One region of the Streptomyces sp. PSU-S4-23 genome, then DNA from elsewhere that is predicted to be linked to it. Evidence: riboswitches for the same ligand, from Rfam matches in the RefSeq annotation. Region 1 holds a riboswitch; each other region holds the start of a gene.
The links. Region 1 has a riboswitch for cyclic di-AMP ahead of ACZ79I_RS16310 (transglycosylase family protein). Riboswitches for the same ligand answer to the same signal wherever they lie in the genome.
Positions count from the first base shown of each region.

Region 1 (7,526 bases):
GTGCTCATGGCATCGAGTATCCACCCGTCTGCGGGGGGAGGCTCGTGCGCCCCTTCACAAGCTTTGGCGCGCTATCTGTTATAGTGCGCGACCCCGGCAAGACAGGCCACGGCACCACAAGGGAACAGGCGTACGAGCCGACCCCGGTCAAGGCCGCGTGAGCTGCGCCGAACCCCTGAGGAAGATCCACACGGGCCCCGGATCGGGACCCGTACGACCCCATGGTCTCGCTCGCCTGAGCACCCGCAAGGGCCCACTGAGCCCGAGGGATGGGCCGTTCGGCCCATGGCGCCGCCCAGCGGGGGCGATTTCCTTGTGAAGAAGTTCACGAACTTTTCCGCCGGTGCCTCACCGGGGAGACCCCGAGGGCCCCTCGGGCGCGCTCATACGGTAACCCGACCTGCTCAGGAGAGGCTACTGGCGAGTAGAAAACCCGCTCCGCTACGCGACGGACCAGGCGATCCCGTCCAGGATGTCGTGCTCGCTGACCACGACCTCCGCGGCCCCGGTCCGCTCCATGACCGCGAGCAGGACGAGGGCGCCCGCGCCGATGACGTCCACGCGTCCCGGATGCATGGAGGGGACGGCCGCTCGCTCGGCGTGCGTGGACCTCAGGAGCCACTCGGTGATCTCCCGCACGCGGTCGTGGGAGAGGCGGGAGTGGTGGATCCTCGCCGAGTCGTACTCCGGCAGGTCCTGCGCGATCGCCGCGACCGTGGTCACCGAACCCGCGAGCCCGACCAGTGTGTGCGCCTCGCGCAGCGGCACCGACCGCTCCGCCAGGTCCAGCGCGGCCTCGACGTCGGACCGTATGGCCGCGATCTGCTCCTCGGTGGGCGGGTCGGTCACGGCCCCGTCGCGCACGAGGTGGCGCTCGGTCATGCGGACGCAGCCGATGTCGACGGACCGGGCCCCGCGCACGTGGTCGTCGCCGACGACGAACTCCGTGGACCCGCCGCCGATGTCCACGACGAGGAAGGGCCCCACGAGGTCCTGCCGGCCGGCCAGCTCCTTGGTCGCGCCCGTGAAGGAGAACTCGGCCTCCTGGTCGCCGGAGATGACCTCGGGCTCGACACCGAGGATGTCCAGGACGCCACGCACGAACTCCTCCCGGTTCTCGGCGTCCCGGGAGGCGGAGGTGGCGACGAAGCGGATCCGCTCCGCGCCGTGCTTCTTGATGATCTCGGCGTACTCGCGGCAGGCGGCGAAGGTCCGCTGGAGCGCCTCCGGCGCGAGCCGCCCGGTGCGGTCCACCCCCTGGCCGAGCCGGACGATGGTCATCCGCCGGTCCAGGTCGGCGAGTTGACCGGTCGCCGGGTCCGCGTCCGCGACCAGCAGCCGGATGGAGTTCGTACCGCAGTCGACGGCGGCGACCCGGGTCACTGGTCGTCCTCCTCGGAACCGGCCGCGTCGGCGGCGGCGAGGGGCTTGAACGCGAACCAGCCGGAGTCCGACTCCTGCACCTGCCACTCCTCGCCGGACGGCGGCTCCCCGGGCGTCACGCACGGCCCCTTGCGCCACCATTCGGGCAGCATCGCGATCGCCTCGTCACCGAGCGGGTTGACGCCCGGTCCCGCGGCCAGGGAGTGCGCCACGAGCACATGCAGGCACTTCACCCGGTCCGGCATGCCGCCCGCGCTCGGAAAGCCCTCCAGGACCTCCACGGCGTCCCGGCGGGCGATGTAGTCCTCGTGCGCGGCCCGGTAGGCGGCGGCCAGCTCCGGGTCGGTGGCCAGGCGGTCCGTCATCTCCTTCATGACGCCGTTCGCCTCCAGGGTGCCGATGGCGGAGGCGGCGCGCGGGCACGTCAGGTAGTACGTCGTCGGGAACGGTGTCCCGTCGGGGAGCCGCGGCGCCGTCTCCACGACGTCCGGCTGCCCGCACGGGCACCGGTGCGCGATCGCGCGCAGCCCGCGCGGCGGGCGCCCGAGCTGCTGCGTGACGGACTGGACGTCCGCGTCCGTGGGCTCGGTGCGCGGGGTGGGCGGCGGAGGGATTTCCATGGCTGTTTTCAGGCTGTCTTTCTCGGTTCACTTGCCGGACGACGCGTCGGACTTGTCGACGCCGTACCAGATGTTGGCGTACCAGGGGCGCAGGGACGTCGTCCGGTCCGTGTGCGACTGCTCGGCCGGGTGCGGGTCGATCACGACGTACCCGGTCTCCCCCGGCATCACATAGTGCAGCCGCTGCCGGATCTGCTGCTTCGCGTACGCGTCGTCCTGCCAGCGGGCCTTGAGGTCGCGCAGTTGCTCGACCCGCCGGCGGGCCTGCTCCTGCTGCCGCTCCAGGTCGGCGATGTCCGCGCGCTGGGAGACGTACTGCCGCATCGGGTAGGCGAGCGCCACGATCAGCGAGCACAGGACGAGTGCGAGCAGGGCGGCCCGGCCGGTGAGCCGGGAGCGGCGGGCCTGCCGTCTGCTCTGGGAGCGGTAGACCCGGGCCGCCGTCTGCTCGCCGAGCAGCCTCAGCCTGGTCGCTGTGGAGAACCGGTCGCGGTCCTTCACGGCCATCTCTCCCGCCTCCCCTTCACACGTGCGTACGTCCCCGCACACGGTACGGGACCGAGTACGGGGACGTACGGACGACTGGCTAAGGCGTTGCCCTGGTCGCTCAGCCCCTGAAGCGCGGGAAGGCGCTGCGGCCGGCGTAGACCGCGGCGTCGTCGAGGATCTCCTCGATGCGCAGCAGCTGGTTGTACTTGGCCACGCGCTCGGAGCGGGCCGGGGCACCGGTCTTGATCTGGCCGCAGTTGGTGGCGACGGCCAGGTCGGCGATGGTGACGTCCTCGGTCTCGCCGGAGCGGTGGGACATCATGCACTTGAAGCCGTTGCGCTGGGCCAGCTCGACGGCGTCCAGGGTCTCGGTCAGCGAGCCGATCTGGTTGACCTTGACGAGCAGCGCGTTGGCGGTGCCCTCCTCGATGCCGCGGGCCAGGCGCTCCGGGTTGGTGACGAACAGGTCGTCGCCGACGAGCTGGACCTTGTCGCCGATCCTGTCGGTGATGACCTTCCAGCCGGCCCAGTCGTCCTCGAACAGCGGGTCCTCGATGGAGACCAGCGGGTAGGCCGCGACGAGCTCCTCGTAGTACTCCGTCATCTCGGCGGCGGAGCGCTCCTTGCCCTCGAAGAGGTACTTGCCGTCCTTGTAGAACTCGGAGGCGGCGACGTCGAGGGCGAGGGCGATCTGCTGGCCGGGGGCGTAGCCCGCCTCCTTGATCGCTTCCAGGATGAGGTCGAGGGCCTCGCGGTTGGAGCCGAGGTTCGGGGCGAAGCCGCCCTCGTCGCCCAGGCCGGTGGACAGGCCCTTGTTCTTCAGCACCTTCTTGAGGGTGTGGTAGACCTCGGCGCCCCAGCGCAGGGCCTCGGAGAAGGACTCCGCGCCGATCGGGGCGATCATGAACTCCTGGATGTCCACGTTGGAGTCGGCGTGCGAGCCGCCGTTGAGGATGTTCATCATCGGCACCGGCAGCAGGTGCGCGTTCGGGCCGCCCAGGTAGCGGAACAGCGGCAGGTCGCTGGCCTCGGAGGCGGCGTGCGCGACGGCGAGGGAGACGCCGAGGATGGCGTTGGCGCCGAGGGAGCCCTTGTTGTCGGTGGCGTCCAGGTCGAACATGGCCTGGTCGATCAGGCGCTGCTCGGTGGCGTCGTAGCCGACCAGCTCCGGGCCGATCTGCTCGATGACCGCGAGAACGGCCTTCTCGACGCCCTTGCCCTGGTACCGGTTCGGGTCGCCGTCGCGCAGCTCGATGGCCTCGAAGGCGCCGGTGGAGGCGCCGGACGGGACGGCGGCACGACCCGTGCTGCCGTCGTCGAGGCCGACCTCGACCTCGACCGTGGGGTTGCCTCGGGAGTCCAGGATTTCCCGGGCTACGACGACGTCGATGGACGGCACGAGCATCTCCTTCGTGGATGTGACGCTGAGAGTGCGGGGCACCTTGCGACTAGAGACTAACCGTCCCCGGGATGCCGGAAGCCGACCGACCGTCCCGTGGACAGAGTGACGGTACACATTGTTTCCGCACGGAACAAAGCCCCCCGGAGAAGAGGCGGCGAACGTCACGGGACACACAGGAAAAAAGCCCCGCCCCGGTGCGTTCGGGGGAAAACGCACCGGAGCGGGGAGCCCGTGGGGCGGGGGCGGACCTCACGCGGCCTCCACTGTGGGGGCCGCGCCCGTGAGGACCCCGTCGTCCGGCTGCCGGACGGCTGTCACTTCAGGTGCAGCCGCTGGCCCGGGTAGATGAGGTCGGCGTCCTTGACGACGCCCTTGTTCAGCTGGAACAGCTTCGGCCAGCCGCCCTTGACGTCGTGCGCGGCGGCGATACCGCTGAGGGTGTCGCCCTTGACCACCGTGTACTCGCCGTCGCCCTTCGCGACCTTCGGGGCGGCGGGGGTGGCGGCGGCCTTCGGAGCGGCCGGGGCGGCCGGGCGCGCGGCCGACCGGGAGGACTGCTGCGTGGCCGGACGGGTGGCGGGCTTGGCGGCGCTCGACGAGCCGCCGCTCACCGCGCCGCTGTAGGGGGTGCTGGACAGGCCCTTGCCGCAGACCGGCCAGGCGCCCTTGCCCTGGCCCGCGAGGACCTTCTCGGCGATGGCTATCTGCTGCGCCTTGGTGGCCAGGTCGGCACGCGGGGCGTAGGCGGTGCCGCCGAACGCGGCCCACGTGGAGTTGGTGAACTGCAGGCCACCGTAGAAACCGTTGCCGGTGTTGATGGACCAGTTGCCGCCGGACTCGCACCGGGCGACGGCGTCCCACTCGGCGGCGGTGGCGGCCGAGGCGTTGCCGGCCGCGAGCAGCGGGGCGGCGATGGCGGCGCCGGTGACGCCGGCGAGCGCGATGACACGGGTGGCTTTGGACGGGCGGCGGTGCTTGCCGTTGCCGGAACACAGCATGGTTCGTTCCCCTCACCGACGCCTGCGAGGTGAGCTGTCGGGTTCGGGCCGGTTGAGTTGCCCGGCCGCGCTTGTCAGGGCGCGCGGCTTCACCCCAAGCCGTCCCCGGTCAACGTCCGGGCACGGCACTTACCTTGGGTCCCCCGCTCCTGCCTACGGCGCTTGACGCGACGACTGTTTCCGTACGGCCGCTGGCAGGATTCGGCGTGGCGGCCATGGGAGCCCGCTGAAGCGAGCGGCAAGACCGTAAGCAGTCGATCCACCGAATTTCAAAGCTGATCAGGGCGAGTGAGACCCATCTCTCACTTTCACCAAACTGGACATAGCGCACGAAGTGGGACGTGAACCACCACTCCAGCGACGGCAGTTCAGGACCGCCCCGCCGTCCCGTCGACATCGAGCGCAAGGCTCTGACCGGGGAGGATGAGGTTGGGGTCGGTGCCGACCGTCTGCTTGTTCGCGTCGTACAGCGCCGTCCACCCGCCCGTGAGGTCAAGGGAGTCGGCGATGCCCGACAGGCTGTCCCCGGGACGGACGGTGTACGAGCCGTCGTCGGCGGACAGCGGGGCGGACGAGTCGCGCGAGGCATGGCGGCCGGCCGCGTCACCGGTACGGCCGTCCAGGGCGCCCTCCTCGGCACTGTCACCGCGATGGCGGCCCGCACCGGAGTCCTCGGACTCCCCGGCACCCGAAGAGGCCCCGTTCTGATCGGACTTGTCCGAGTCATCACCGTTCGTCACACCGGCCGCCGAGTCACCGGAATCGGCTGAATCGCCGGATTCACTCGCATTCGCCTTGCTCTTACCGGAATCGGTCGTCGAGGTCGCGGAAGGGGACGAAGAGGGAGAAGAGGAAGAGGATGCCGAAGAGCCACCCGATCCGGATGATCCGGATGACTCGGACAGGCCGGAGTCGGCACCGGAGCCCGAGGCCGGACCGCCGCCGGACGCGTCGCCGGCGACCCCCGTGTCGACGTGGGCGGCGGCCGGGTCCTTGTCCAGCCCTGAGAGCAGGCCGCAGCCCGGCCACACGGAGACGCCCCGGTCGGCGAGGATCTTCTCGGCGACGGCGATCTGCTGCGAGCGGCTGGCCTGGTCGGGGCGCGGGGCGTAGTCCAGGCCGCCATAGGCGTCCCAGTCGTCCTGCGACAGCTGAAGTCCGCCGAAGCGGCCGTTGCCGGTGTCGGCGCTCCAGGATCCGCCGCTCTCGCACTCCGCGACCCGGTCCCAGGTCGTGCCGCTGGCCGCGCTCGCACCGGTGGCGCCGAGGAGCGGGATCGCGATCGCTGATCCGGTCACTCCCGCCGCGACGAGGAGAGCCGGAGCCTGACGGGGGCGACGGTGACGACCGGTCCCGGAGAGCATGCGGTTGCCTTTCACGTGACAGCAGTGACCAACGCGGCGGCCGTGGTGCACCGCCGTGTTGCGCGTGAACGTATCGGGACTCGAACGCCTGTCACAAGTCAATGCAGCGCAGATCACGTGGACATCACAGAGTTGAGGAACAGTCAGCTCTCGGGCGGCCGTGGGCGTGTTCGCCACGTCATGGGGAGCGGTCTTCGCGGCTGCCGTGGCCCGTGCCGGGCCGCGGGGTGAACTCCACGGGGAGCGTGCGCAGTCCGCGCATGATGAGCCCGCCCCGCCAGCGCAGATCCGCGGGATCCGCGGCGAGTCGCAGGTCCGGGAGACGGGTGAGGAGCGTCGCGAGCGCGGTCTGTCCCTCCAGGCGCGCGAGGGGGGCGCCGAGGCAGTAGTGGATGCCGTGCCCGTATCCGAGGTGCTGGTTGTCGCGGCGGGAGAGGTCGAGGGCGTCGGGGTCGGCGAACCGCTCCGGATCCCGGTCGGCGGCGGCGAGGACGACGAGGACGGGGTCGCCGGGGGCGATGTGCTGCCCCCCGATGGTGACCGGCCGCGTGGCGAACCGCCAGGTCGCCAGCTCCACCGGGCCGTCGTAGCGCAGGAGTTCCTCGACGCCCGTGGCGAGCAGGTCCCGCTCGTGACGGGCCAGGGACGCCTGGAGGCGGGCCCGCTGTGCGGGATGGGTGAGAAGGGCGTACGTCCCGTTGCCGATGAGGTTGACGGTGGTCTCGAACCCGGCGAACAGCAGGATGAACGCCATGGCGGCGGCCTCGTTCTCGGTGAGCTGCTCGCCGTGGTCGGAGGCGCGGATGAGCCCGGAGATGAGGTCCTCGCCAGGGTCCGGCGTGCCGGGGAGGGCCTGGCGCTTGCGGTGGATGAGGTCCGCGAGGTAGCCGCGCATCTTCTTGACGGAGCGTGCGACCCCGCCCCGGGGCCCCCTTCCGTGACGGATCATCATCGCCGCCCAGTCCCGGAAGTCGTCCTGGTCCTCGCGAGGGACGCCGAGCATGTCGCAGATGGCGTAGATGGGGAGCGGGAACGCGAACTCGTGGATGAGGTCGGCGCGTCCGCGGCCCGCGAAGCCGTCGATGAGCCGGTCGGTCAGTTCCTGCACGCGGGGCGCGAACTCGGCGACGCGCCGGGGGGTGAACGCCTTGGAGACGAGCCGGCGCAGCCGGGTGTGGTCCGGCGGGTCGATGTTGAGCAGATGCGTCATCAACTCGGCCTTGCGCTCGCCGGGGATGCCGGTCCTGCCCTTGGCGTGCGCGGGCTCGTC
Region 1 covers NZ_JBVMUU010000002.1:3,550,982-3,558,507, forward strand. The annotation lists gene ACZ79I_RS16285 (NAD(P)/FAD-dependent oxidoreductase) at 1-8, opposite strand, end outside; gene ACZ79I_RS16290 (Ppx/GppA phosphatase family protein) at 442-1,383, opposite strand; gene ACZ79I_RS16295 (DUF501 domain-containing protein) at 1,380-2,003, opposite strand; gene ACZ79I_RS16300 (FtsB family cell division protein) at 2,031-2,510, opposite strand; gene eno (phosphopyruvate hydratase) at 2,611-3,897, opposite strand; gene ACZ79I_RS16310 (transglycosylase family protein) at 4,209-4,892, opposite strand; cyclic di-AMP (ydaO/yuaA leader) riboswitch at 4,897-5,063, opposite strand; gene ACZ79I_RS16315 (LysM peptidoglycan-binding domain-containing protein) at 5,261-6,256, opposite strand; gene ACZ79I_RS16320 (cytochrome P450 family protein) at 6,435-7,526, opposite strand, start outside.

Region 2 (7,526 bases), 1.7 Mb from region 1:
TCCTGCTGGTCACCGCGGGGGTCTCCGGCATGTTCGTGCTGCAGGGCTCCGCGGCCCACCTCGGCTCCGTCCTGCAGGCCGCGCTCGCCGTCCTCGTCGGCGTCACCCTGCTCGCCGGGCCGTACCTGGTCCGGATCACCCAGGACCTGTCCGAGGAGCGCCTGATGCGCATCCGCGCCCAGGAGCGCGCGGAGGTCGCGGCCCACGTCCACGACTCGGTGCTGCACACCCTCACCCTGATCCAGCGCAACGCGGAGAACGCGGGCGAGGTGCGCCGTCTCGCCCGCGCCCAGGAGCGCGACCTGCGCGCCTGGCTCTACAAGCCGGAGGGCACCGGCAAGGAGGAGGACGAGGAGCCCGGCACCCTCGCGGAGGCGGTCCGGCGCAACGCGGCGGAGGTGGAGGACAAGCACGGCGTCCCCCTCGAGGTGGTCGTCGTCGGCGACTGCCCGCTCGACGAGCGGCTGGGCGCACAGATGCAGGCCGCGCGCGAGGCGATGGTGAACGCCGCCAAGTACGGTGGCGAGGGCGGTGCCGTCCAGGTCTACGCCGAGGTCGAGGGCAGGAAGGTCTTCGTGTCCGTCCGTGACCGCGGCCCCGGCTTCGACCTCGATGCGATACCCGCCGACCGGATGGGTGTCAGAGAATCGATCATCGGCCGCATGGAGCGCAACGGCGGCACGGCACGGCTGCGCGCGGTTCCCGGCGGAGGCACGGAGGTCGAGCTGGAGATGGAGAGGGCGGAGAGTACGTCATGAGCGACGCGAACGGGGCGACCGGGCAGACCGGCGCCGACGAGTCCGCGGTGTCCGGCGGCGGTGCCGGTGCCGGCGGCCGGCGTGTGCGGGTCGTGCTCGTCGACGACCACCGCATGTTCCGAACGGGCGTCCAGGCGGAGATCGGGCAGACCGAGCGGACCGGGGTCGAGGTGGTCGGGGAGGCCGCGGACGTCGACCAGGCGGTCTCGGTGATCACGACGACCCGGCCCGAGGTGGTCCTCCTCGACGTCCATCTGCCGGGCGGCGGCGGGGTGGAGGTGCTGCGCCGCTGCGCCGCGCTGACGGCCGACGCCGAACGGCCGGTCCGGTTCCTGGCGCTGTCGGTGTCGGACGCCGCCGAGGACGTGATCGGAGTGATCCGCGGCGGCGCCCGCGGGTACGTGACGAAGACGATCACGGGCTCGGACCTGGTCGACTCGATCTTCCGGGTCCAGGAGGGCGACGCCGTCTTCTCCCCCCGCCTGGCCGGCTTCGTCCTCGACGCCTTCGCCTCGACCGACGCCCCGCCGGTCGACGAGGACCTCGACCGCCTCACCCAGCGCGAGCGCGAGGTGCTGCGCCTCATCGCCCGCGGCTACGCGTACAAGGAGATCGCCAAGCAGTTGTTCATCTCGGTGAAGACGGTCGAGTCCCATGTCTCGGCGGTGCTGCGCAAGCTCCAGCTGTCGAACCGTCACGAACTGACGCGCTGGGCGACGGCCCGGCGGCTGGTGTGACGGACCCTCGTCCGCCGCGCCCTTGAAGATCGCGGGGGCGCCGGCGGACACGGCGCCGCGCGGGCTGTTCACACCACGCGGGTCGCCCCCGCGAACGGCATCTGGTCGATCGGCGCCACCCGCACCGGCGCCGACGGATTGGGTGCGTGGATCATCCGGCCCTGCCCCACGTAGATCCCCACATGGCTGATCCCGGAGTAGAAGAACACCAGGTCACCGGGGAGGAGTTCGGAGCGCGAGACACGGCGGCCCGCTCCGATCTGGGTGTAGGTCGTCCGGGGCAGCGAGACGCCCGCCGAGCGGTACGCGGCCTGCACCAGGCCCGAGCAGTCGAAGGCGCGGGGCCCGGTGGCGCCCCACACATAGGGGCTGCCGAGCTTGCCGAACGCGTACACCACGGCGGCCGCCGCCCGCGCGTCCGGCGCCTGCGCGGCCGACGCCGACGCCGACGCCGACACCGGCCCCAACAGGTCCCGTGCCGTGGACCGTGCCGCCCGCCCGGCGCCCCCTGCCGCGAACCGCGCCCGCTCCTCCTGTGTGAGCCGGGACAGCAGCCGCCGTGCCTCACGCAGCTTCCCGGTGATCGTCCGCTTCTGCCGCCGCAGCTCGGCCTGCCGCGACCTCAGGGACGCCAGCTCCACGCGTGCTGCCCCGCGCAGCTGCTCGATCTCCCGCAACTGCCGGCGCACCCGCGTCACGGCGGCAGCCTGCCGGCCGTCGGCGCGCTCCGCCAGCGCGGCCTTGTCGAGGTACTGCCGGGGATCGGAGGAGAGCAGGAGCTGCACCGAGGGGTCGATGCCCCCGGCGCGGTACTGCGCCGCGGCGGCGGAACCCAGTGCCCGGCGCGCCTCGTTGAGCCGGTCGGTCCGGCGGGCCGCCTCGTCCTGCAGCGCGCCGAGCCGTTCGCGGGTCCGGCCGGCCTGCTCCTTCGTCCCGTTGTACTTCTCGGTCGCGGTCTCCGCGTCGTGGTACAGCCCCTCGACCCTGGCCTCGACCTGTGCCGGTGAGAGCGGTGGCTCGGCGTGGCCCGTTCCGTCGAGGCCGGTCATGGACGCCGCACCCGCCAGGGCGATCGTGGCGGCGGTACGGGCCCTGCCCCCGCCGGGCGAACGCGGTGCGGTCCTGCGGTGCGCTGCCACCTCGACGTCACGTCCTTTCGTACGGCCACCGGGGCCGTCGGGCGCTGCGACGGCTCCGGCGGCGGCCCGCACAGGGGAAACGGGCCGCCGCCGGATCTTCCCGGCGGGAGTGGCCGACGGCCGCCCCTGGTCCGGGCGGCGGTGGGGAGCCGGTCACCTGGGGAAGGACGGTAATCCGGAGCGTGACGGCTCGGTGACGCAATGTGCGGAACTGGCGTGACCGGACCGCCTGGTGACCGTATGTGACCGTGATCCCGTCCTGGGCTCTACGGCTTCACGCTGTGCGATGACCGATGCGGCGGTTCCGGGCGACAGGGCGGTGACGCACTGCTATGGGACGCATATATGCGGGCGGATTGCGGGCGGATTGCGGGCGGAACGCGGGCGGATTGCGGGCGGAATGCGGTCGGCTTGCAGTCGGGTTGCCGCCGGGACGCGCGCGGGATGCTGTCGGGAGACGGGCGGTGCGAGCACCGTCACATCCCCCGGGCCGGTGTCGGGCGCCGTAGGAGCCCTGATTAGGCTCCGGCCATGGACGTACTCACCCATTTCCTCGTCGGTCTGCACATCATCGGCATCGGCGCGCTCCTCGGCGGGTTCCTCACCCAGATGAAGGCCATGGGCCAGGGCACCGCGCGCTTCGTGCCCGCGATGCTGCACGGCGCGCTGACCATGCTCGTGACGGGTGTCGCCCTGGTCGGCGTCAACGAGGCGCAGGACTACACGCTCAACATGGTCAAGATCGGCATCAAGCTGGCCGTGCTGGTCGTGATCCTCGGGCTGGTCTACGTCAAGCGCGACGAGGAGAGGGTCCAGGCGCCCCTCTTCGGCCTCGTGGGCGCACTGACCTGTGTGAACATCTTCATCGCGGTTCTCTGGGTCTGACGTCCTGGGCCTCGCCGGGGGAAGGGAGGCTTCGCGTGACGTCGCGGGCGGCTCCCGCGAGGACCGCGCACCAGACGGCCACCGCGATCCACAGCAGCACCCGGCCGGGGCCGCGCAGCCACGGCACGCCCAGGGAGGACGCGACGGACAGCGTCGCCACCGCCGTCATGCCCAGCGGGAAGACGGTTGACCAGCGCAGTGCGTCGTAGCCGAGCCGCGGCCGGAGCACTTCGGCCACGACCAGCACGCCGTACCAGGCGAAGCTGAGGACGAGGAGGGCGCCGGTGGTGGCCCGCAGGACGCCGTCGTCGTCGTTGCTCCAGAGGTACGGTCCGTGGTGCGCCGCGGCGATGAGCTGGGACCCGGCCAGCGTGGAGATCGCGAGCCCGCCGCCGGCGAGCCAGTGGTCTCCGGCACCGGTCAGCAACTGCCGCGGCTCGAAACGCCACAGCCCCACCAGGTAGAACACCAGTCCGAGCCAGAAGAAGACCAGGGCCAGGTGCGCCGGCCACGCCACGTCCACCGCCGCGGCGAGCACCGCCGCGAGCGCCGAGATCCCCTGCGTCGCCACGCACCCGAGGAACACCGCCCCGGGCCGGTGCCGCTCCCCCCGCCGCAGGACCGGGTACACCAGGCCCGCCCACAGCGCGACGGCGAGCGCGAGGAGCGCCCCGGCGAGCCGCTGTGCGCCCAGGAGGGACACCCGCGCCCCCAGCACGGTGGTCGCCGCGACCGGGGTGAGCGCGGTAGGGGAGCCCGCCCGGGCCGGCTCCCACGGCCCGCGCACCCGCAGCAGCCGCACGGCGACGTCGGCGACGAGCCCCAGCCAGGCGGCGCACGCCAGGGCCAGGACGATACGGGAGAGGACCTCGTACCCGGTCAGATGCAGCCCGACCGACAGGACGCCGGTCGCCAGCACGGCGGCACCGGTGGCGGGCGGACGCCGCACCCACCGGGTGCGGAGCGCGGAGGTGCCTGACATGCGCCCGATGCTAGGGACGTACACCGGGGTCGGGCGCGGGGCACGCGCGCGGGGAGGCGGAAAACAACCCCACGCGCGCGTGCCGGACGGCATCGGCGGACACGGCCTCAGGCCGGCCGCACCACACTGTGGATGATCGACGCGCCGTCGTAGTAGATCGACTCCTCGCGCACGTACGCACCGGGCTTGGGGGCGTGGATCATCATGCCGTTGCCGATGTAGATGCCGACGTGGCTGATGTCGTCGTAGAAGAAGATCAGATCACCCGGCCTGGCATCGGCGAGCGAGACGGTCGTACCCGCGTTGACCTGGTCGTACGTGGTGCGCGGAAGCGTCACCCCGGCGGCCTTCCAGGCGGCCTGGGTCAGGCCCGAGCAGTCGTAGGAGTCGGGCCCGGTCGCACCCCACACATACGGCTTGCCGATCTGTGCGCGGGCGAAGTCGAGCGCCTTGGCTGCCTTCGTCGCGTAGGTGTCCGTGGACGTGGACGTGGACGTGGACCCGGAGCCCGTGGACGTGGAGCCCGTGGACGTGGAGGAGGACCCGGAGGTGCCGGTCGTGGTGCCCGAGGACGACTGCTGCTGGGCGGCCTGCCGCGCCGCCTGCTGCCGCGCCAGCTCCTCCGCCTGACGCTGGGCCTCCTCCTGCTTCTTCTTCTCGATCGCGGCGAGCCGCGCCTTCTCCTCCGCGGTCAGGTCGGACAGCAGCTGCCGCGCGGTGGCGAGCTTCTCCTGGACGTCCGCCTTGGTCGCTCTGAGCTTCTGCTGCGACTCGGTGAGCGTCTGCAGGCTCTTGGCGGCCTCCCGCCGCTTCTGCATCGTCGCGGACTGCTCGGTGACGTACTGGTCGACCGCGTCCTTCTGGCGGCTGGTCAGCCGGCCCATCAGCTGGGTCTGGTCGAAGTAGTCCTGAGGCGAGTCGGCCAGCAGGAAGGTGGCCGTGTCGGGGGCCGCGGCCCCGGTGCGGTACTGCGCCGCGGCGAACGAACCCAGTTCGTCCCGCGCCTCGTTGAGCCTCTGGGTGCGCTGGGCGACGTCGTCGAGGAGCGTGTCGACGCGCTTGCGCTGCTTGGCGGTCTTCTCTTTGGCCGCGTTGTACTTGTCGGTGGCGGACTCGGCCTGGTGGTAGAGCTCGTCGACCTTCTTCTCGACCTCCTCGAGGCTCGGTCTGCCGTCCGTGGAGGGCGCGGCGTTCGCCGTCTGGGAGAGCAGGGCCACGGAGGTGAGGGCCGCCGTCGCGAGGGCGGGAGTCCGTATGCCTGCGATGCGCGTGCCCGAGGGGCGCGCCTTGCGGTGCGGCGCCATGGGAGGCGACTCCTTCCGTACACCGCCTACCGGGTTAGCTGTCGGGTTCGGGCGGGTGGTTCCGGAAGGTGTGCCCTACGGCCGTCCCCCGAAAGGTGGTTGGCCGATTCACCCCAAGGTCGGTTGGGTCCCCGGCTCCGGCTGCCCACGGGCACGCCGGACTCGGCGGGGGCCGCGCGGCCCGGCGACCTTCGCCGGTGGGGGTCGAGCGGCCCGCCCGGAACCGTAGCCAACTGGTGCGGCCCGTGTGAAGGTTGATGTGCGATATGCCCGATACATTTTCGTGACCTTGACCATGAGTGCGGCTCACCGCGGTCAATGGGGAGGGGTCTGCGGCGTGTTGGCCGCCTTTCCCCGGAGTCGGGGGAAGTGGTGCCCTGTGTCCGGTTCCCGGGCGTCGTTCGCGGCCGGGGCGGGAGACGGACGGCCTCCGGGCGGTGCGTCACCTTCGGTGATGCGACAGGCGCGGAGCGCGATGCCCGCCGGGGCGGGGGCTGCGGAAGATCCCCCTAGCCGTACGCATACCCGTACCCGTACCCGTACCCGGATCTGGTTCCGGTGGGACGGACTTCTCGGGGCGGCAACCGGTTGTCGGTGGGGCGGCCTAGACTCGGAGAGCGATGAGCAGCCTCTTTGACGACAGCTTCCTGGCGGACCTCAAGGGCACCCCGGCCCACGAGGAGGAGCCACCGCCGCCCGACGGCGATCACGGAGCGGAGCCGGTTCCGGACGATCTGTTCGGCGGACGGTTCGACGTGCCGCCGGACCGCGACTCCTATTACCGCAACGGCGCGCACCGCCCCGCCCTCGACCCGCAGGCGCTGCTGGAGGGGCTGAACGAGAACCAGCGCGCGGCCGTCGTGCACGCCGGCTCCCCCCTGCTCATCGTGGCCGGCGCCGGCTCAGGCAAGACCCGTGTGCTCACGCACCGCATCGCGTATCTGCTGGCCCAGCGGGGCGTGCACCCCGGCCAGATCCTCGCGATCACCTTCACCAACAAGGCCGCGGGCGAGATGAAGGAGCGCGTCGAGCAGCTCGTCGGCCCGCGCGCGAACGCGATGTGGGTGATGACCTTCCACAGCGCCTGTGTGCGCATCCTGCGGCGGGAGAGCAAGAAGCTCGGCTTCACGTCCTCCTTCTCGATCTACGACGCCGCGGACAGCAAGCGTCTGATGGCGCTCGTCTGCCGGGACCTGGACCTCGACCCCAAGCACTTCCCGCCCAAGTCCTTCAGCGCCAAGGTCTCCAACCTGAAGAACGAGCTGATCGACGAGGAGGACTTCGCCGGTACGGCGGCCGACGGCTTCGAGAAGACCCTCGCCCAGGCGTACGCGCTGTACCAGTCGCGACTGCGCGAGGCCAACGCGCTCGACTTCGACGACCTGATCATGACGACGGTCAACCTGCTCCGCGCGTTCCCGGACGTCGCCGAGCACTACCGCCGCCGCTTCCGCCACGTACTCGTCGACGAGTACCAGGACACGAACCACGCCCAGTACGCCCTGGTGCGCGAGCTGGTCGGCCCTGCGGGCGGCGGCCGGCCCGAGGACGTGCCGCCGGGCGAGGACGACCTGCGCCCCGCCGAACTGTGCGTCGTCGGCGACGCCGACCAGTCGATCTACGCCTTCCGCGGCGCGACCATCCGCAACATCCTCCAGTTCGAGGAGGACTACCCGGACGCCACGACGATCCTCCTGGAGCAGAACTACCGCTCCACCCAG
Region 2 covers NZ_JBVMUU010000002.1:5,275,557-5,283,082, forward strand. The annotation lists gene ACZ79I_RS24260 (ATP-binding protein) at 1-758, shown strand, start outside; gene ACZ79I_RS24265 (LuxR C-terminal-related transcriptional regulator) at 755-1,495, shown strand; gene ACZ79I_RS24270 (C40 family peptidase) at 1,564-2,634, opposite strand; gene ACZ79I_RS24275 (hypothetical protein) at 3,166-3,519, shown strand; gene ACZ79I_RS24280 (tellurite resistance/C4-dicarboxylate transporter family protein) at 3,497-4,501, opposite strand; gene ACZ79I_RS24285 (C40 family peptidase) at 4,609-5,805, opposite strand; cyclic di-AMP (ydaO/yuaA leader) riboswitch at 5,814-5,983, opposite strand; gene pcrA (DNA helicase PcrA) at 6,426-7,526, shown strand, end outside.
Region 2: another riboswitch for cyclic di-AMP. It lies ahead of ACZ79I_RS24285 (C40 family peptidase); the one in region 1 lies ahead of ACZ79I_RS16310 (transglycosylase family protein).

Region 3 (7,526 bases), 4.4 Mb from region 1:
CCCATTATGGGCGGCGCCTCTGACAGCACCGGGTCGGAAGTGCCGCAGAGCGACCGCCGGGGTCGCTCCCCTCGGTGGTACGCCGGCACGGCCCGGGCGCGTGGCCCGGGCCGTGCCGGTCGCGGTCGCCGGGGTCAGACGGCCTGCGCGATCCTCGTCTTGATGTCGTCCGGGGACAGGGTGCCCTTCGCCATGACGCGGTCGCCGGAGGACTCCCCGCGCAGCCGGCGCCCGATCCAGGGGACGAGGTGCTCACGCGCCCACTGGATGTCGTCGCGCCGCACCTCGAGCGTGCCGCGCGGCGGCAGCGGCGGCCATGGCTGGTCGGGGTCGGCGGAGACCTCGATGCCGAGGACCTGGCCCGCCCGCAGGGCGACCCGGGTGTGCCCCTCGGCCGAGAGATGGAGCCGGTCCTCGTCCCAGGCACGCCGGTCCTGGACCGTCTTGAGCGACCACAGGTCGAGGACCGGGCAGCCGTACCGGTCCGCGATCGCCCGGACGTGCCCGTTGTAGGTGGCGATCTTGCCGCGCAGATGCTTGAACACGGGCACGCCGCGCGTGTCGAAGCCGGTGGTCACCATGACGGTTCCGACGGCGGAGGTGAGGTCGGCGACGGCGCGCTCGAAGCGCTCGGCGACGTCGTCGGGGTCGGTGCCGGGCCGGATGATGTCGTTGCCTCCGGCGCAGAAGGAGACCAGGTCCGGGGCGAGTTCGAGTGCCTTCGGGACCTGGTCAGCGACGATCTGGTCGAGCAGCTTGCCGCGCACCGCGAGGTTCGTGTATTTGAAGTCGCCTTCCGGCCGCCGGTCGGCGAGAAGGACCGCGAACCGGTCGGCCCAGCCGACGAACTGCCCGTCGGGGCCGGGGTCGCCGACGCCCTCGGTGAAGCTGTCCCCCACCGCCACGTACGACCCGATCACTGATCTGTTGTCATTCTTCGAATCGTCTGCCACGTCGGCCCATGATTCACCTTCCGATGTGAGCTACGCGACCGTAGGAAAGGGTTGACGGGCGGTGAGGAGGACCACGGGGCGTGGGCGGGCGCGTCGGGAACAATTCCCTGGGCAGGGCTGTCGGGCGGGACGCCGGGCGGAGGGCCGTCCTGCGCACCGGGTGCACGGCTGAAGGCCGGACCCCGGGAACGAGGGGGTCCGGCCTTCGGGGGTCCGGCCTTCGGAGGTCCGGCGGGCCGTGCGGGTCAGCCGATGGACACGCCGTGCGAGCGCAGGTAGGCGACCGGGTCCACGTCCGAGCCGTAGTTCGGGGTGGTGCGGATCTCGAAGTGCAGGTGCGGTCCGGTGACGTTGCCGGTGGCGCCGGAGAGGCCCACCTGCTGACCGCCGGTCACGGTCTGGCCGGCGGAGACGGACAGCTTCGACAGGTGGGCGTACTGCGCGTAGTAGCCGTCGGCGAGCCTGACGACGACCTGGTTGCCGTACGCGCCGCCCCAGCCCGCGGAGGCGACGGTGCCGGCGCCCACGGCCTTGAGGCTGGTGCCGGTCGGGATGGCGAAGTCGATGCCGGTGTGGTAGCCGCTCGACCACATGCTGCCCGCGACGCGGTACCTGGTGCCGATGGCGACGCCCTGGACCGGCAGGCTGTAGCCGGTGGCGGCGGTCGCGGCCTTGGGTGCCGTCGTCTTCGTGGCCGCGGAGGTCTGGGACGTCGCGGCGGAGGGAGCGGCCGCGGCGGCGGTGCCGCCGAGCGTCAGCTTCTGGCCGGGGTGGATCAGCGACGGGTCGGAGCCGATGACCGCGCGGTTGTCCTGGTAGAGCTTCTTCCAGCCACCGGTGACGTGCTGGTCCGCGGCGATCCGCGACAGGCAGTCGCCGGGCTTCACCGTGTAGGTGCTGACGGCGGCGACCTTCACGGCGGCCTTCTCGACGGCGACCGGAGCCGCGGAGACGGATACCGCGGGGGCGGCGGCATGCGCGTCGGTCGCGCCCAGCAGCGGCAGTGCGAGCGCGGCGCCGCCGGTTCCTACGACGGCCATGGAGCGCATGAGGCGACGGGGCTTGGGACGGCGGTGCTTACCTTTTGCAGGCATGTCGAATTCCTCTCCGGCGCCTGCGAGGTGAGCTGTCGGGTGCGGACTGGAGATGTCCGGCCGCGACGGTGCGCGGCTTTACCCCTAGCCGTTCCGGAGACCGGAACAGGGCGTCTTGCCTGTGGGTCCCCCGCTCCTGCCGGGCAAGGGTGAGAGTGCGGGCACCGGGCGGCGGCAGGATTCGGCGTTCCACCCGGATCGAGGGGAACGTAAGCGACCCGGACGCATGGGGACAACATTCGGTTTCCCCCATGCGCCCATTTCTCTTGATCCTTGCGGAAATTACCGGTGACCCTGTGTCGATACGAGATGCGAAGACATTCTCAATCGCCCAGAAAAGAAGCCACAATTACGTGAACATGGCGACAACGGACCGTCACAAATATGACGCTGCTCACGTGTCGCGATTTTACTGGCCTTATTCCAGGCGGAGTTGGAATGAAGGCATCAATTCGGACAACACTCTCAGATACGACGCAGCCGGATAACCGTCGCATCGAAGTCGCCCTGCAGGGCGGTCCGCAGTCCGTGGTGCAGCAGCACCGCACCCCGATGCACTTCGCCCGTTTCGCGGCATTCATACCTGGCTGCCGGGTCGAGTCCGCGCAACCGCAGCGGAGCGACCGGCTCACCGTAGTGCTGCGCCTGGAGCCAGGCGAGAACGACCGCCCGCTCGTCGAGCACGTACTGGACCGCACTCAGCCCGCCCGCCGGGGGGCGCAGCCGGTACAGCTCGCCGCGCTGGACCACGGGGCGGATCTCCTTGTAGAGACCGACCCAGTCCCGGGCCTCGGCCAGCTCCGCCTCACTCCACTTCATGAGGTCGCCGCCGACACCGAGCACCCCGGCCATGGCACTCACGAACCGGAAGCGCAGCGCGCTTACACGCCCGTTGAGCTGTGTGTTCGGGCTGTCGGTGACCCAGGCGGCCATGACCCGGGCCGGATGGATCTGGCTGAAGCCGTGCTGGATGGCGAGCCGGTCGAGCGGGTCGGTGTTGTCGGAGGTCCACACCTGGTCCGTACGGCTCATGACCCCGAGGTCCACGCGTCCGCCGCCGCCCGAGCAGGACTCGAAGGCGACCGTGGGGTGCGCCGCGCGCAAACGGTCCACCAGTGCGTACAGGGCGCGCACATGGTCGACCCACAGGCGCTGCGGATAGGGTTCGCCGGGCCGGCCGGCATCGGTGAAGCAGCGGTTGAAGTCCCACTTCACATAGTCGATCGGGGCACTGGAGAGCAGCCCGTCGAGCTGCCGCCACAGATACTCGCGGACGTCGTCGCGGGCGAGGTCCAGTACGAGCTGATTGCGGAATTCGGTCCGCTTTCGCCCCTTTTGGTGCTGTACCCAGTCGGGGTGCGCGCGGTAGAGGTCGCTGTCCGGGTTGACCATCTCGGGCTCCACCCAGATGCCGAACTGCATCCCGAGGGCGTGCACCTGGTCGGCGAGGGGCTTGAGGCCCGACGGAAAGCGGTCGGGGTTGGGGCTCCAGTCGCCGAGTCCCGCACGGTCGCTGGTGCGGGCGCCGAACCAGCCGTCGTCGACCACGAACAACTCGACACCGATCTCCGCCGCCCGTCGCGCGAGCGCCCCCTGCTGCTCCTCGGAGACGTCGAACCCGGTGGCCTCCCAGGAGTTGTAGAGCACCGGCCGGTCACGGTCCGCGTCCGGGATGACGTGCGCCCGCTGGTACGCGTGCCAGGCGCGGCTCGCGCCGCCGTGACCGCCGTCGCTCCACAGTCCCGCGAAGACCGGAGCGACGAACGTCTCCCCCGCGGCCAGCCGCAGCAGTCCGGAGTCGTCGTACCCGGCACCACCGGTGATCTGCACGCGTGCGTCGGGGAGTTGGGCCACCGCGATCCGCCAGGTGCCGGACCAGGCGAGCGCACAGCCGTAGACCTCGCCGTGCTCCTCGGTCGCGTCGGCGTCGAGCGCGACCCAGGGCAGGTGCTGGTGCCCGGTGTGGCCGCGCCGGCTGCCGATGACCTTCTCACCGTAGGTGAGGGGGGAGCGTACGAGCCGGGACTCGGCCGCCCAGCGTCCGTGCAACTGCGACAGCCGCCAGCCCTCGCGCTCGGGCAGGGTCCAGGTCGCGGAGTCGGCCCGCAGGAGTTCGACGGGGCCGGGACCCGTGTTGGCGAGGGTCGCCCAGCGTTCGACCACATCCCCGCGCATCCGGTAATGGAGGGTGATCGCGAGCCCGTCGTCGGTGAACCGCAGGCGCAGTTCCTCGCCGTCGGCCTCGTACGCCTCGAAGACCCACTCGGTGCCCCGGCGCTCCCCGGTGCGGACGGACAGGGCGGGACGGGCGAAGCGGGGACCACCCTCGACCGGGTACTCCTCGCGGCCGTCGAGCGGGGACTCGAAGGGCCGGTACGGCGGTGCGGGCAGTGCGGCCAGGGCCTCGGCGTCAGCGAGGGCGATCCGCGGGCCCCAGTGCAGGTGCAGCAGTTCGCCGCCTCCCGTGAGCCGGAGGCCGTAACTGCTCGTGGGCCCCGACAGCAGCCAGGTACGGCCGTCCGCGCCGATCTCCAACATTCAAGCCCCCACATATCCGAACAGGTGCGATCAGGTCTCAACATCATCGGGGGTGGGGTGGCCCGTCGGCAACGCTTCGGCCCAGGTTCACCGCGGCGCCGGTCATCGATGATTGCCCGATGAACCGATGTCGTATCGTCGAAGGGCCCGTCGACGAGCAGCGCCGGCGGACGGATGGGAGGAGCCCCCGTGACGCAGCAGGTGCCGTCGACCGAGCCGGAACTGGCCGGAGTGCGCAACTTCCGTGACGTGGGCGGTCTGCCGACCCTGGACGGACGGCGGGTACGGCAGGGGGTGCTCTTCCGCAGCGGCCACCTCGCGCACGCGACGGAGAAGGACGCCGCGTTCCTCGCCTCCCTCGGCCTGCACACGGTCTTCGACTTCCGCAACGCGGCGGACAAGAAGCTGGAGGGACCGGACGTCGACCTGCCGGGCGTGCGGAACGTCAACCTCCCGCTGTCCGATCCGGCGGACGGCGCCGAGTTCTGGAAGATGATCCGCGACGGCGACCTCGATCAGTTGCGCGAACTCCTCGCGGACGGCAAGGCCGCCAACCGCATGATCGTCTCGTACCGCAGGATCATCAAGGAGCGCACGGCCGAGCACTCCCACGTGCTGCACGCTCTGGCGCAGGACAGCGTGCCCGCCCTGATGCACTGCGCGGCGGGCAAGGACCGCGCGGGTCTGTCGATCGCGGTGACCCTCCTGGCGGTGGGGGTCGAGCGCGAGGCGATCGTCGCGGACTACCTGGAGTCGAACGCCAAGCACCGCCGCTACAAGGTGCACCGCAACGGCTCGTCGGCCGACGCCTACTCGCCCGAGGTGATGGAACTGATCAGCCCGCTGTTCGACGCCCGGGCGGAGTATCTGGCGGCGGCGTTCGAGACCGTCGAGGAGACCTGGGGCAGCGTGGAGGTCTATCTGGAGCAGGGGCTCAGGATCACGCCCCGGCTGCGGGAGCGGCTGCGCGAGCGGCTGCTGGACTGAGCCGCCCGCGCTCCCGCCCGGTGGACGACACCGCCTACTTCGCGCCCACCGCGAACAGGAAGTAGATGAAGGCGGCGAAAAGGTGGCCGGCGGCGATGTAGATGATCAGACGGATCCACAGGGAGCGCGGGAACTTGTCCTCCATCGCAGCCGGCTGGGGGCGGGTCTCCGGGTGCTCGGTCATGGCGTCTCTCCAGGGGTCAAGCCGAGGCAGAGCGCGGTCCTCGGGCTTTGCAGCAGGGTGTGGACGTAGAGCAGATCGGCCCCGTCCTGGTCGGCGGCCGCCAGACGGTGCGGGGTCAGCGAGTCGTAGTGCGCGCTGTCGCCCGGCCCGAGCATGTGTGTGCTGTCGCCGAGGCGCAGCCGCAGCCGCCCCGCGAGGACGTACAGCCATTCCTCGCCGGGGTGGACGCGCACGATGTCGGCCTGGGGGCCGAAGGGGACGTGGACACGGAGGGCCTGCATCCCGCGGCCCGGCGCGCCCGCCTGCCAGTACGTCCAGCCGCCCGCCCGGGTGGAGTCCGTCTCGGCGGCGCGCACGACCGCGTCCCGGTCGGCGACGGTCTCGCCCAGCAGTTCGGAGACCGTCGTACCGTACACACGCGCCAGCGCGAGTAGCATCGGCAGCGAGGGCTGACGCTGCCCGGTCTCCAGCCGGGAGAGGTGCGCGGGTGAGAGCCCCGCGGCGCGGGCCGCGGCCTCCAGGGTGAGCGAGGCGCGGCGGCGCAGCGCACGCAGTTGCGGTGCGACGACGGGCAGGTCCTCGGCCGGCCCGGGCCCGCCCTCTTCGGAATGGCTCATGCCTTCCATTCAGCCCGAGCCTTGCCTCACAGGCAAATTTTTTGCCAGTGAGGCAAGATCGTCGCCGACGCCGCTACCGGTTCGCCACCGCCTGTTTGATCAGCGTCTTCCCGAAGTCCCACATCAGCCCGCCGCCGTGGGCCTCGTCCATGACCGCGGTGAACGCCTCCACGAACCGGTCGACGTCCTTCTCGCCGATGACCAGCGGCGGGATCAGCTTGATCACCTCCAGATGGTCGCCGGAGACCTGGGTGAGGATCCGGTGCCGTTGCAGCAGGGGCACCACGACCATCTGGGCGAACAGGCCCTTGCGGGCGGCCTGCAGCATGGTCCACCGGCTGCGCAGCCGCAGCGAGCTGGGCCGCCCGAACTCGATGCCGATCATCAGGCCGCGGCCGCGGACGTCGCTGAGCAGCTCGTACTTGTCGACGAGCGCCGCCAGCCGGGACTTCAGCTGCTCCCCGACGGCGCGGACGTTCGCCACGATCTGGTCGTTCTCCATGACCGAGAGGACCGCGAGCCCCGCCGCCATGGCCTGCGCGTTGGAGCCGAAGCTCGCCGAGTGCACCAGCACCCGGTCCATCGACGAGTAGACCTTCTTGAAGATCCACTCCTTGCCGAGAGTGGCGCCGACCGGCACATAGCCGCCGGAGAGCGCCTTCGCCACGCACACCAGGTCCGGCTCCACACCGCTCTCGTGCTGATAGGCGTAGAAGTCACCCGTCCGGCCGAGGCCGGTCTGCACCTCGTCCGCGATCAGCAGCGCCTTGTGCCGGTGCAGCAGTTCCTGGGCGGCCGTCAGATACCCGGGCGGCGTCTCATGGACGCCCTTGCCCTGGATCGGCTCGACGATGAGCGCCGCCACGTCTCCCTTCGCCAGCTCCCGGGACAGGGCGTCGAGGTCGCCGAGCGGAACCGCCGTGTCGGGCAGCAGTGGGGCGAAGCCGTCGCGGAAGCCGGACTCGCCGTTCACGGACAGGGAACCGGTGGTCAGCCCGTGGAAGGCGTGGGCGCAGTAGAGGATCCGCGGCCTGCCGGTGGCGTAGCGGGCGAACTTCAGCGCGGTCTCCACCGCCTCCGTCCCGCTGTTGCCGAAGAACACCCGGTCCAGGTGCGGGCTGTGGCCGAGAAGACGCTCCGCCAGCAGCCCGGG
Region 3 covers NZ_JBVMUU010000002.1:7,976,477-7,984,002, reverse strand. The annotation lists gene ACZ79I_RS36080 (SGNH/GDSL hydrolase family protein) at 135-920, opposite strand; gene ACZ79I_RS36075 (M23 family metallopeptidase) at 1,199-2,047, opposite strand; cyclic di-AMP (ydaO/yuaA leader) riboswitch at 2,052-2,209, opposite strand; gene ACZ79I_RS36070 (alpha-galactosidase) at 2,513-4,585, opposite strand; gene ACZ79I_RS36065 (tyrosine-protein phosphatase) at 4,775-5,572, shown strand; gene ACZ79I_RS36060 (DUF6126 family protein) at 5,607-5,717, opposite strand; gene ACZ79I_RS36055 (helix-turn-helix domain-containing protein) at 5,753-6,373, opposite strand; gene ACZ79I_RS36050 (aspartate aminotransferase family protein) at 6,447-7,526, opposite strand, start outside.
Region 3: another riboswitch for cyclic di-AMP. It lies ahead of ACZ79I_RS36075 (M23 family metallopeptidase); the one in region 1 lies ahead of ACZ79I_RS16310 (transglycosylase family protein).

Region 4 (7,526 bases), 1.5 Mb from region 1:
CCCGCCGCTGGGGTCAGCGTGAACTTCAGCGGCATCCCTGTCTTCGCGTCCACCGCGATGCTGATCGCACCGACCGTGGTGCCCGACTGCTTCGGCCTGATGAGCAGCTTGTACGCGTCCCGGCCCGCGACCTGGGCCGTGCCGTCGACCGTCACGGAGGTCGTCTTGTCGGCGGCCTTCAGTGCCTCCTCGGCCAGTCCCCCGGGGGTGGCCGGCATGTCCCGGGGCGTCGTCCGCTCATGCTTGCCTGCGGCCGCGCCGGTCGCGTGGTACGCCTCGTTGGACGCGCTGTCGTACGCCCACATGTCGGTGCCGTTGCGGATGATGCTGTACTCGGCGGCCTTCTCGATGAGGGAGAGCTTCTGCTTGTCCTGGCCGTCCGTGGCGACGCGCAGCGTGTGCGTCCCGGAGGCCAGTTCGAGCAGCTTGGAGCTCGGGTCGGCGGCCGAGCCGTCCTTGCCGCCGCCCCCGGCGCCCCGCGAGAGGGCGCCCGAGGTGATGCTGTTCTCCAGACCGCCCAGGTCGGGCAGGCCCAGGTCCGTGCTGATCTTCACCGTGCCGGACATCTGCTGGACGTCCGATGCGGCGATCTTCTCGATGAGCTGCTGCGCGCTGATCTTCGGCAGGTCGGGGTCGCCGGATCCGGCGAACGCCGGGACAAGCCCGATGGTCGCCGCCGCCACCCCCACCACCGCGACCGGGACGACGTACCGCGCGGCCTTGCGCCGCCCGTCGCGTACGTCGTCCGCCTCCCCGGCGGGTGCGTTGTCGTCGGATTCGTACGGTGCCATGTCTGCCTTACCTCCGTCGTCGGCGGCGGCCTACCGTCAGTGCACTCGTCCACCCCTGTGCCGCCATTGTCACCCGAACTCCTGTCAGGTGGGGGCCCCGGGGGGTCTCCCCGGGAAAGTCACTGCCTCAATCTGACCAAAACGGCTGCGGGGAAGCGTCAGACCGCGGGCTCAACTCGGCGTACTGCTGGGGTATGACATGGCGGGGCGGCGCCTCAACCGACCCGTAGGGGTCGTCAGGGGGCGCCGCCCCGGGGACTTTCGGCGGCTCCTGAGTCTCCCGGGTGTGCGAACTCCTGGTTCAGCGCCGCACGAAGACGTAGTCCGCCCGGTAGGGGACACCGACGATCGTGCCGGGCGTGCACGAGCCGGCCGGGGCGACACCGACGACCGTGTTCAGGCGCAGGATCTCGGCGGTGTCCGCGAGCAGGCCGTGGCGCCCGCCGGACCGGGTGGCCTTCAGGTCGAGCTCGGCGATGTTCGTGTCACCGTCCGGAGTCCTGGTCAGGACCGTGCCGGTGACGGCGCTGCCGTCGGGGGCGACCCACTGCGGCGTGCCGGAGCCGGGCTGCACTAAGGAGTGCCGGACGTGGCCGCTGAGCAGGGCGGCGACGTCGCGCTGGGCGAAGGCGTAGCCGCCGCCGGGGGCCGGCTTGCACTCGTAGATCTGCCGGCCCGCGATCACGGATTGGCGCCGCACCGGTCCGGAGAAGCAATCCAGGTCACATTCCCGGCGGCGCCGGTGGCCCGTCGGCCGGTCTCAGCCGGCCCGGTGCACCACCGCGTCGCACATTTCCGTCAGGGCCGCCTTCGCGCCGCACTCGGGCAGCGGCGCGAGGGCCGCGCGCGCGTCCTCCGCGTAGCGGATCGTGTCGCGGCGGGCCTGCTCCAGCGCCGGGTGGACGCGCAGGCGGGAGAGGGCCTCGGCGTGCCGGGCGTCGTCCGTGAGGTCGGAGCCCAGGAGCTCGCACAGGGCGACGTCCTCGGGCAGCCCCAGGCGCTCCGCACGCTCGCGCAGGCGCAGGACGGGCAGGGTGGCGATGCCCTCGCGCAGGTCGGTCCCCGGGGTCTTTCCGGACTCGTGGGAGTCCGACGCGATGTCCAGGACGTCGTCGGCGAGCTGGAACGCCACGCCCAGCCGCTCACCGTACTGTGTGAGCACATCCACGACGGTCTCGTCGGCGCCCGACATCATCGCCCCGAAGCGGCACGCCACGGCCACCAGCGAGCCGGTCTTGCCGCTCAGCACGTCCAGGTAGTGCTCCACGGGGTCGCGGCCGTCCCGTGGTCCCGCCGTCTCCAGGATCTGGCCCGTGACCAGCCGCTCGAACGCCTCCGCCTGGATGCGGACGGCCTCCGGGCCGAGGTCGGCCAGGATGTGCGAGGCCCGAGCGAACAGGAAGTCACCGGTGAGGACGGCGACCGAGTTGCCCCAGCGGGTGTTCGCGCTGTCCACCCCGCGCCGCACCTCGGCCTCGTCCATCACGTCGTCGTGGTAGAGGGTGGCGAGGTGGGTCAGTTCGACGACCACGGCCGAGGGGACGATCCCGGGCGCGTACGGGTCGCCGAACTGGGCCGCGAGCATCACGAGCAGCGGCCGGAACCGCTTCCCGCCCGCGCGCACGAGATGCTGTGCGGCCTGCGTGATGAAGGGCACCTCGCTCTTGGTGGCGTCGAGCAGCCCCTCCTCGACAGCGGCCAATCCGGCCTGGACATCGGCTTCCAGAGCCTGGTCCCGCACGCTCAGCCCGAACGGCCCGACGACGGTCACGTGGGGTCTCCTGTCTGCTGACGTCTGCTGACGATCACACGGTCGGTCTCAAGGACGGTCATTGGGTCGATGACGTCGCCGGTCGACTCGGCTCATCGCGTTTGTCGATCTGTCGCTGCCATCACTCAAGTCAGCGTATCCGGTCAGGTTTCGATCACCACGAGCGCCCGCTGTTCCAGGCCGGGCGGTATCGGATCACGAACGGTATGTTCTTGATCAGGCGATACGAATACATATTTATCGATATACCTGAAGTGCACCTTTTCTTGTGCTGCACTCCGCATTCCGAGGTCAGGCACATGCGCATCCGTACGACCTTCCCCCATGAGACGGCCCACGACGACTTCTGGATCCCGCTCCAGGACGGCACCCGTCTGTACGCGCGCGCATGGCGTCCGCTCGCCGAGGGGACCTTCCCGGCCCTGCTCGAGTACCTCCCGGGCCGCCTCACCGACGCGACCGCCGCCCGCGACCACCAGCGCCACCCCTACTACGCGGGCCACGGCTACGCCTCCGTCCGCGTGGACGCCCGCGGGTACGGCAACTCGGACGGCCTGCCCGCCGACGCCGACGGGGCGACCGGACTGCAGGACGGTGTCGAGGTCGTCGAATGGCTCGCCGCGCAGCCGTGGTGCGACGGGCACGTGGGCATGTTCGGCGTCTCCCGGGGCGGCTCCGCCGCCCTCCGGATCGCGGCCCTCGCCCCCGGACCGCTCAAGGCGGTCGTGGCGGTCTGCGCCGCGGACGACCCGTACGACAACGACGTGGACCACCCCGGCGGCTCCGCCCTCGCCGGCGGCACCCACGCCCGGGCGGCGGCGATGCTCGCCCTCGCGGCCCGGCCGCCGGACCCCCGGTATGTGGGCACGGTGTGGCGCGACGGCTGGATCAGGCGCCTGGAGTCCCTCCACCCTCCCGCCCGCACCCGCGCGGGCCGGCACGGGCAGGGCGCCCACGGACCCAACGGCGCCGGCGCCCACCCCGCGGACGCCGGCGCGCTCAGGGCCGCCGTGCTCGCGGTGGGCGGCCGGCACGACCCGTACCGGGACACCGTGCTCGCACTCCTGGAGCGCCTCCCGGCCGACCGCGTACGGGGGCTGATCGGACCCTGGCCGCACGAGTACCCCGACCGCGGCCTGCCGCCCGGCCCGGCGATCGGCTTCCTCCAGGAGACGCTCCGCTGGTGGGACCACTGGCTCAAGGGCAGGGACACGGGAGTGATGGCGGAGCCGCTGCTGCGCGTGTACGTCACGGGCCCGCACCCTCCCGCGACCCGGTACGAGGAGCTGCCGGGCCGCTGGGCCGGCGAGCCGTCGTGGCCGTCGCCGAACGTCACCCCGGTCTCGTACGCGCTCCGGGGAGACCCCGTGCCCGTGCGGTCCCCGATGCACACCGGTCTCGACGCCGGACGCTTCGTCCCTCGCGGCGACGACGCCGATCTGCCGCCCGACCAGCGCGAGGAGGACGCGAGGTCGGTGTGCTTCGAGTTCGGGACGGCCGGGGAGACCCGGGTGCTGGGGCGGCCCCGGGTGCGGTTGCGGCTGACCTGTCCGGTGCCGTGCGGCCAGGTGGCCGCCCGGCTGTGCGACGTGGCACCCGACGGGGCGTCGACCCTCGTCACCCGTGGCGTCCTGGACCTGTCCGCACGCCACGGCCGCGACCGGACGGTTCCCTGGACCCCGGGTGCCACGGAGGACGTGACGGTCGAGCTGGGCGGTGTCGGGCACGTCTTCCCGCCCGGCCATCGCATCCGCCTCGCCGTGTCCTCCGTGTACTGGCCGTGGCTGTGGCCGCAACCGGGTTCGGAGGCGGGCCTCGTCCTGGACCCGGCGGGCAGCCGGCTCGAACTTCCCCTGCACACGGCGCAGTCCGGGCCGCCCATCGTGTTCGGGGAACCGGAGCACGCCCGGCCGCTGGGCATCAGCTCCCCCGCCATGCTCGACGAGCCGCGCCCGCCCCGGCTGGTGGTCCGGGACGTGGCGAAGGGCGAGTGGCGCCTCGAACTCGCCCCGTGCCGCGAGGGTGTTCTCGTGTACCCCGACGGTCTCGAGGTCACCGAGGACGCCCGGGAGACGTACACCGTCGAGGACGCGGACGCGTTGACGGCCCGGGCCCGCTCGGACCGGTCGATCCGGATGCACCGCCCGGAGACGGGATGGGACGCCAGGGTGGAGACGCACTCCGGGATCGCCTGCACGGCGGCGGAGTTCGTCGTCTCGGACGAGGTGGTCTGCAGGGACGGGGACGAGGTGGTGTTCCACCGGACATGGGAGACGAGGATTCCCCGCACGGTGACCCCCTCCACCACGCCGGTGAAATGCCCGAATTAGTGGTATTCGGACCACATTTCCTGTGAGCTTCACCACTCGGAGAGCCGATGGCGCGAGCGGATCGCGCCGAACGGATGATCGCTGACCGATTTGCCCGAATTGCTATCTGATTTCCCATATTACCAAATTCCCCAACACGGGGAGGAAGTCAGTGAAATCGGTCACCTCACCCCGACACCACTCTTTTCAGTCATGTAGCCAACTTCCCGTCCACAAAGGGCGCGTTGGCCGCTGAGCTCAAAGCGGATCAACATCGACATTGCAGAATGTCAAGGTCATTTCGACCGGACCATGACTTCTCGCTTGTTCCGGGCATCTCCCCTCGCATACCTTCCTCTCGACCCGAGCGGATCGCCGAATCCTGCCGCCGCTCGAGGGCCCATCCACCGATGACGGCAGGAGCGGGGGACCCAGGTAAGTCGCCGAGCCGGACACCGCGCCGGAACGGCTTGGGGTGAAGCCGTGCCCTCGGGACCGAGGACACGGCCGGGCACCTCCCAGCCCGAACCCGACAGCTCACCTCGCAGGCGCCGGAGAGGAAAACGACATGCCCGCTTTCGCCCTGCCCGTACGCCGTCGGAACGACCGGTCCAAGGCCACCCGCGTCCGCCGCACCCTCGCCGTCGCGGCGACCGCCGCCGCGGTGCTCGCCCTTCCCGTCGTCGGCGCGACGAGCGCCTCGGCCGCCACACCCGCCACCGGAGCGGCGACGGCCACGACCTACCGCGGCGGCAGCCTCGACGGCTGGATACGTCAGTCGCTGACCGTCATGGCGAAGAACGGGATTCCCGGTTCCTACAACGGGATCTACCGCAACGTGATGCGCGAGTCGGCGGGCAACCCGCGGGCCATCAACCTCTGGGACTCCAACGCCGCGAAGGGCATTCCGTCCAAGGGCCTCCTGCAGGTCATCGACCCGACCTTCCGCGCGTACCACGTGCCCGGCACGGCGTACGACCCCTACGACCCGGTCGCGAACATCACGGCCGCCTGCAACTACGCGGCCCACCGGTACGGCTCGATCGACAACGTCAACAGCGCCTACTGAGCCCGAACAGTCTCTCGAGGACGACGGCGATGCCGTCGTCCTCGTTGGACAGGGTGACCTCGTCGGCGACCGCCTTGAGTTCGGGGTGGGCGTTGGCCATGGCGACGCCGTGCGCGGCCCAGTCGAACATGGGGATGTCGTTGGGCATGTCGCCGAAGGCGATGGTCCGCGACGGGCTCAGGCCCAGATGCTCGGCCGCCAGCGCGAGCCCCGTCGCCTTGGTGATGCCGCACGGCTGGAGTTCGACGGTTCCGGGCCCCGACATGGTGACCGTCGCCAGGGACCCGATCGCACCGCGGGCCGCCACCGCCAACTCGTCGTCCGACAAGGTGGGATGGCGCAGCAGCACCTTGCTGATGGGCTCGCACCACAGGTCGTCGCGCCGCTCGACGCGCACCGCGGGCAGCGTGGGGTGCGGCATCCGGTAGCCGGGCTCGATGAGCGTGAGTCCGTCCACCCCGTCCTGGTCGACCGCCGCGTAGACCTGCCCCACCTCGGCCTCGATCTTGCCGAGCGCGGTCTCGGCCAACTCCCGGTCCAGGGTGACGGAGAACAGCAGCCGGTCCGCGCCGGCGTCGTACACCTGCGCGCCCTGCCCGCACACCGCGAGCCCCCCGCTGCCCAGGTCGTCGAGCAGCGGCCGCACCCTGGGCGCCGGACGCCCCGTCACCACCAGGTGCCGGGCGCCGGCCGCCACGGCCCGCGCCAGCGCGGCCTTCGACCGGTCGGAGAGCGTGTCGTCACCACGCAGCAGGGTTCCGTCCAGGTCGGTGGCGATGAGTGCATATGCAAGGGGTGCGGCCATGATCAGAGAATACGGATGGAACACCCCCGCGTGCTCGGCCCGAACCGGACGAGGACCGCGGGGACTCAGCCGTGAAACGCCGCCAGATGCCGCACCAGCCGCGGCGACGCGAACTCCGTGCCGCACACGAAGCGCATCACGGGCCCGTACGAGGCCGCCGCCGGAAGGCCCGTGAAGTACAGACCGGGGACGGAGGACACACAGCCCGCCCCCAGCTTCGGCGTGCCGCGGCTCACCGCCAGTTCCGTGCGCAGCTCGTGGGCCAGGAAGTCCATCGCGGCGATGTCCACTCGGTAGCCGGTCGCGGCGATCACATGGTCGGCGTGCAGTTCCTCCGTGCGGCCCGTGTGCGTCAGGACCGTCAGGGTCGGGCTGCCGTGCGGCGCGGACGCGCGCACCAGGCGGGCGACCTCCCGCACCTGCACCCTGCCCGCGAAGCGGTCGCGCAGCCACCACGCGCCGAGCGGGCCGAGGACCCGGCGGACCAGGTAGTGGCGGGTCCGGGCGGGCAGGAAGCGGTACGGGTGCGGGTAGTAGCTCAGGGCCCACAGCGACCAGGCGCGGCCGAACGGCGACTCGGGACGCAGCCTCGGCTGCTTCCAGGGCGGCGCACCGAACGCGACCCGGCCCCGGCCGCGCGAGACGACGCGCACGCGCGCGCCCGCCTCCGCCGCCAGCACCGCTGTCTCCAGCGCCGACTGGCCCGCGCCGACGACCAGCAGGTCCCTGCCGGAGAAACGGGACAGGTCGTGGTGCTGGGAGCTGTGGGAGAGGGGGCCGG
Region 4 covers NZ_JBVMUU010000002.1:5,043,733-5,051,258, reverse strand. The annotation lists gene ACZ79I_RS23145 (LolA family protein) at 1-791, opposite strand, end outside; gene ACZ79I_RS23140 (DUF3455 domain-containing protein) at 1,093-1,491, opposite strand; gene ACZ79I_RS23135 (polyprenyl synthetase family protein) at 1,552-2,562, opposite strand; gene ACZ79I_RS23130 (CocE/NonD family hydrolase) at 2,862-4,892, shown strand; cyclic di-AMP (ydaO/yuaA leader) riboswitch at 5,267-5,437, shown strand; gene ACZ79I_RS23125 (transglycosylase SLT domain-containing protein) at 5,440-5,940, shown strand; gene ACZ79I_RS23120 (HAD family hydrolase) at 5,924-6,745, opposite strand; gene ACZ79I_RS23115 (FAD-dependent oxidoreductase) at 6,811-7,526, opposite strand, start outside.
Region 4: another riboswitch for cyclic di-AMP. It lies ahead of ACZ79I_RS23125 (transglycosylase SLT domain-containing protein); the one in region 1 lies ahead of ACZ79I_RS16310 (transglycosylase family protein).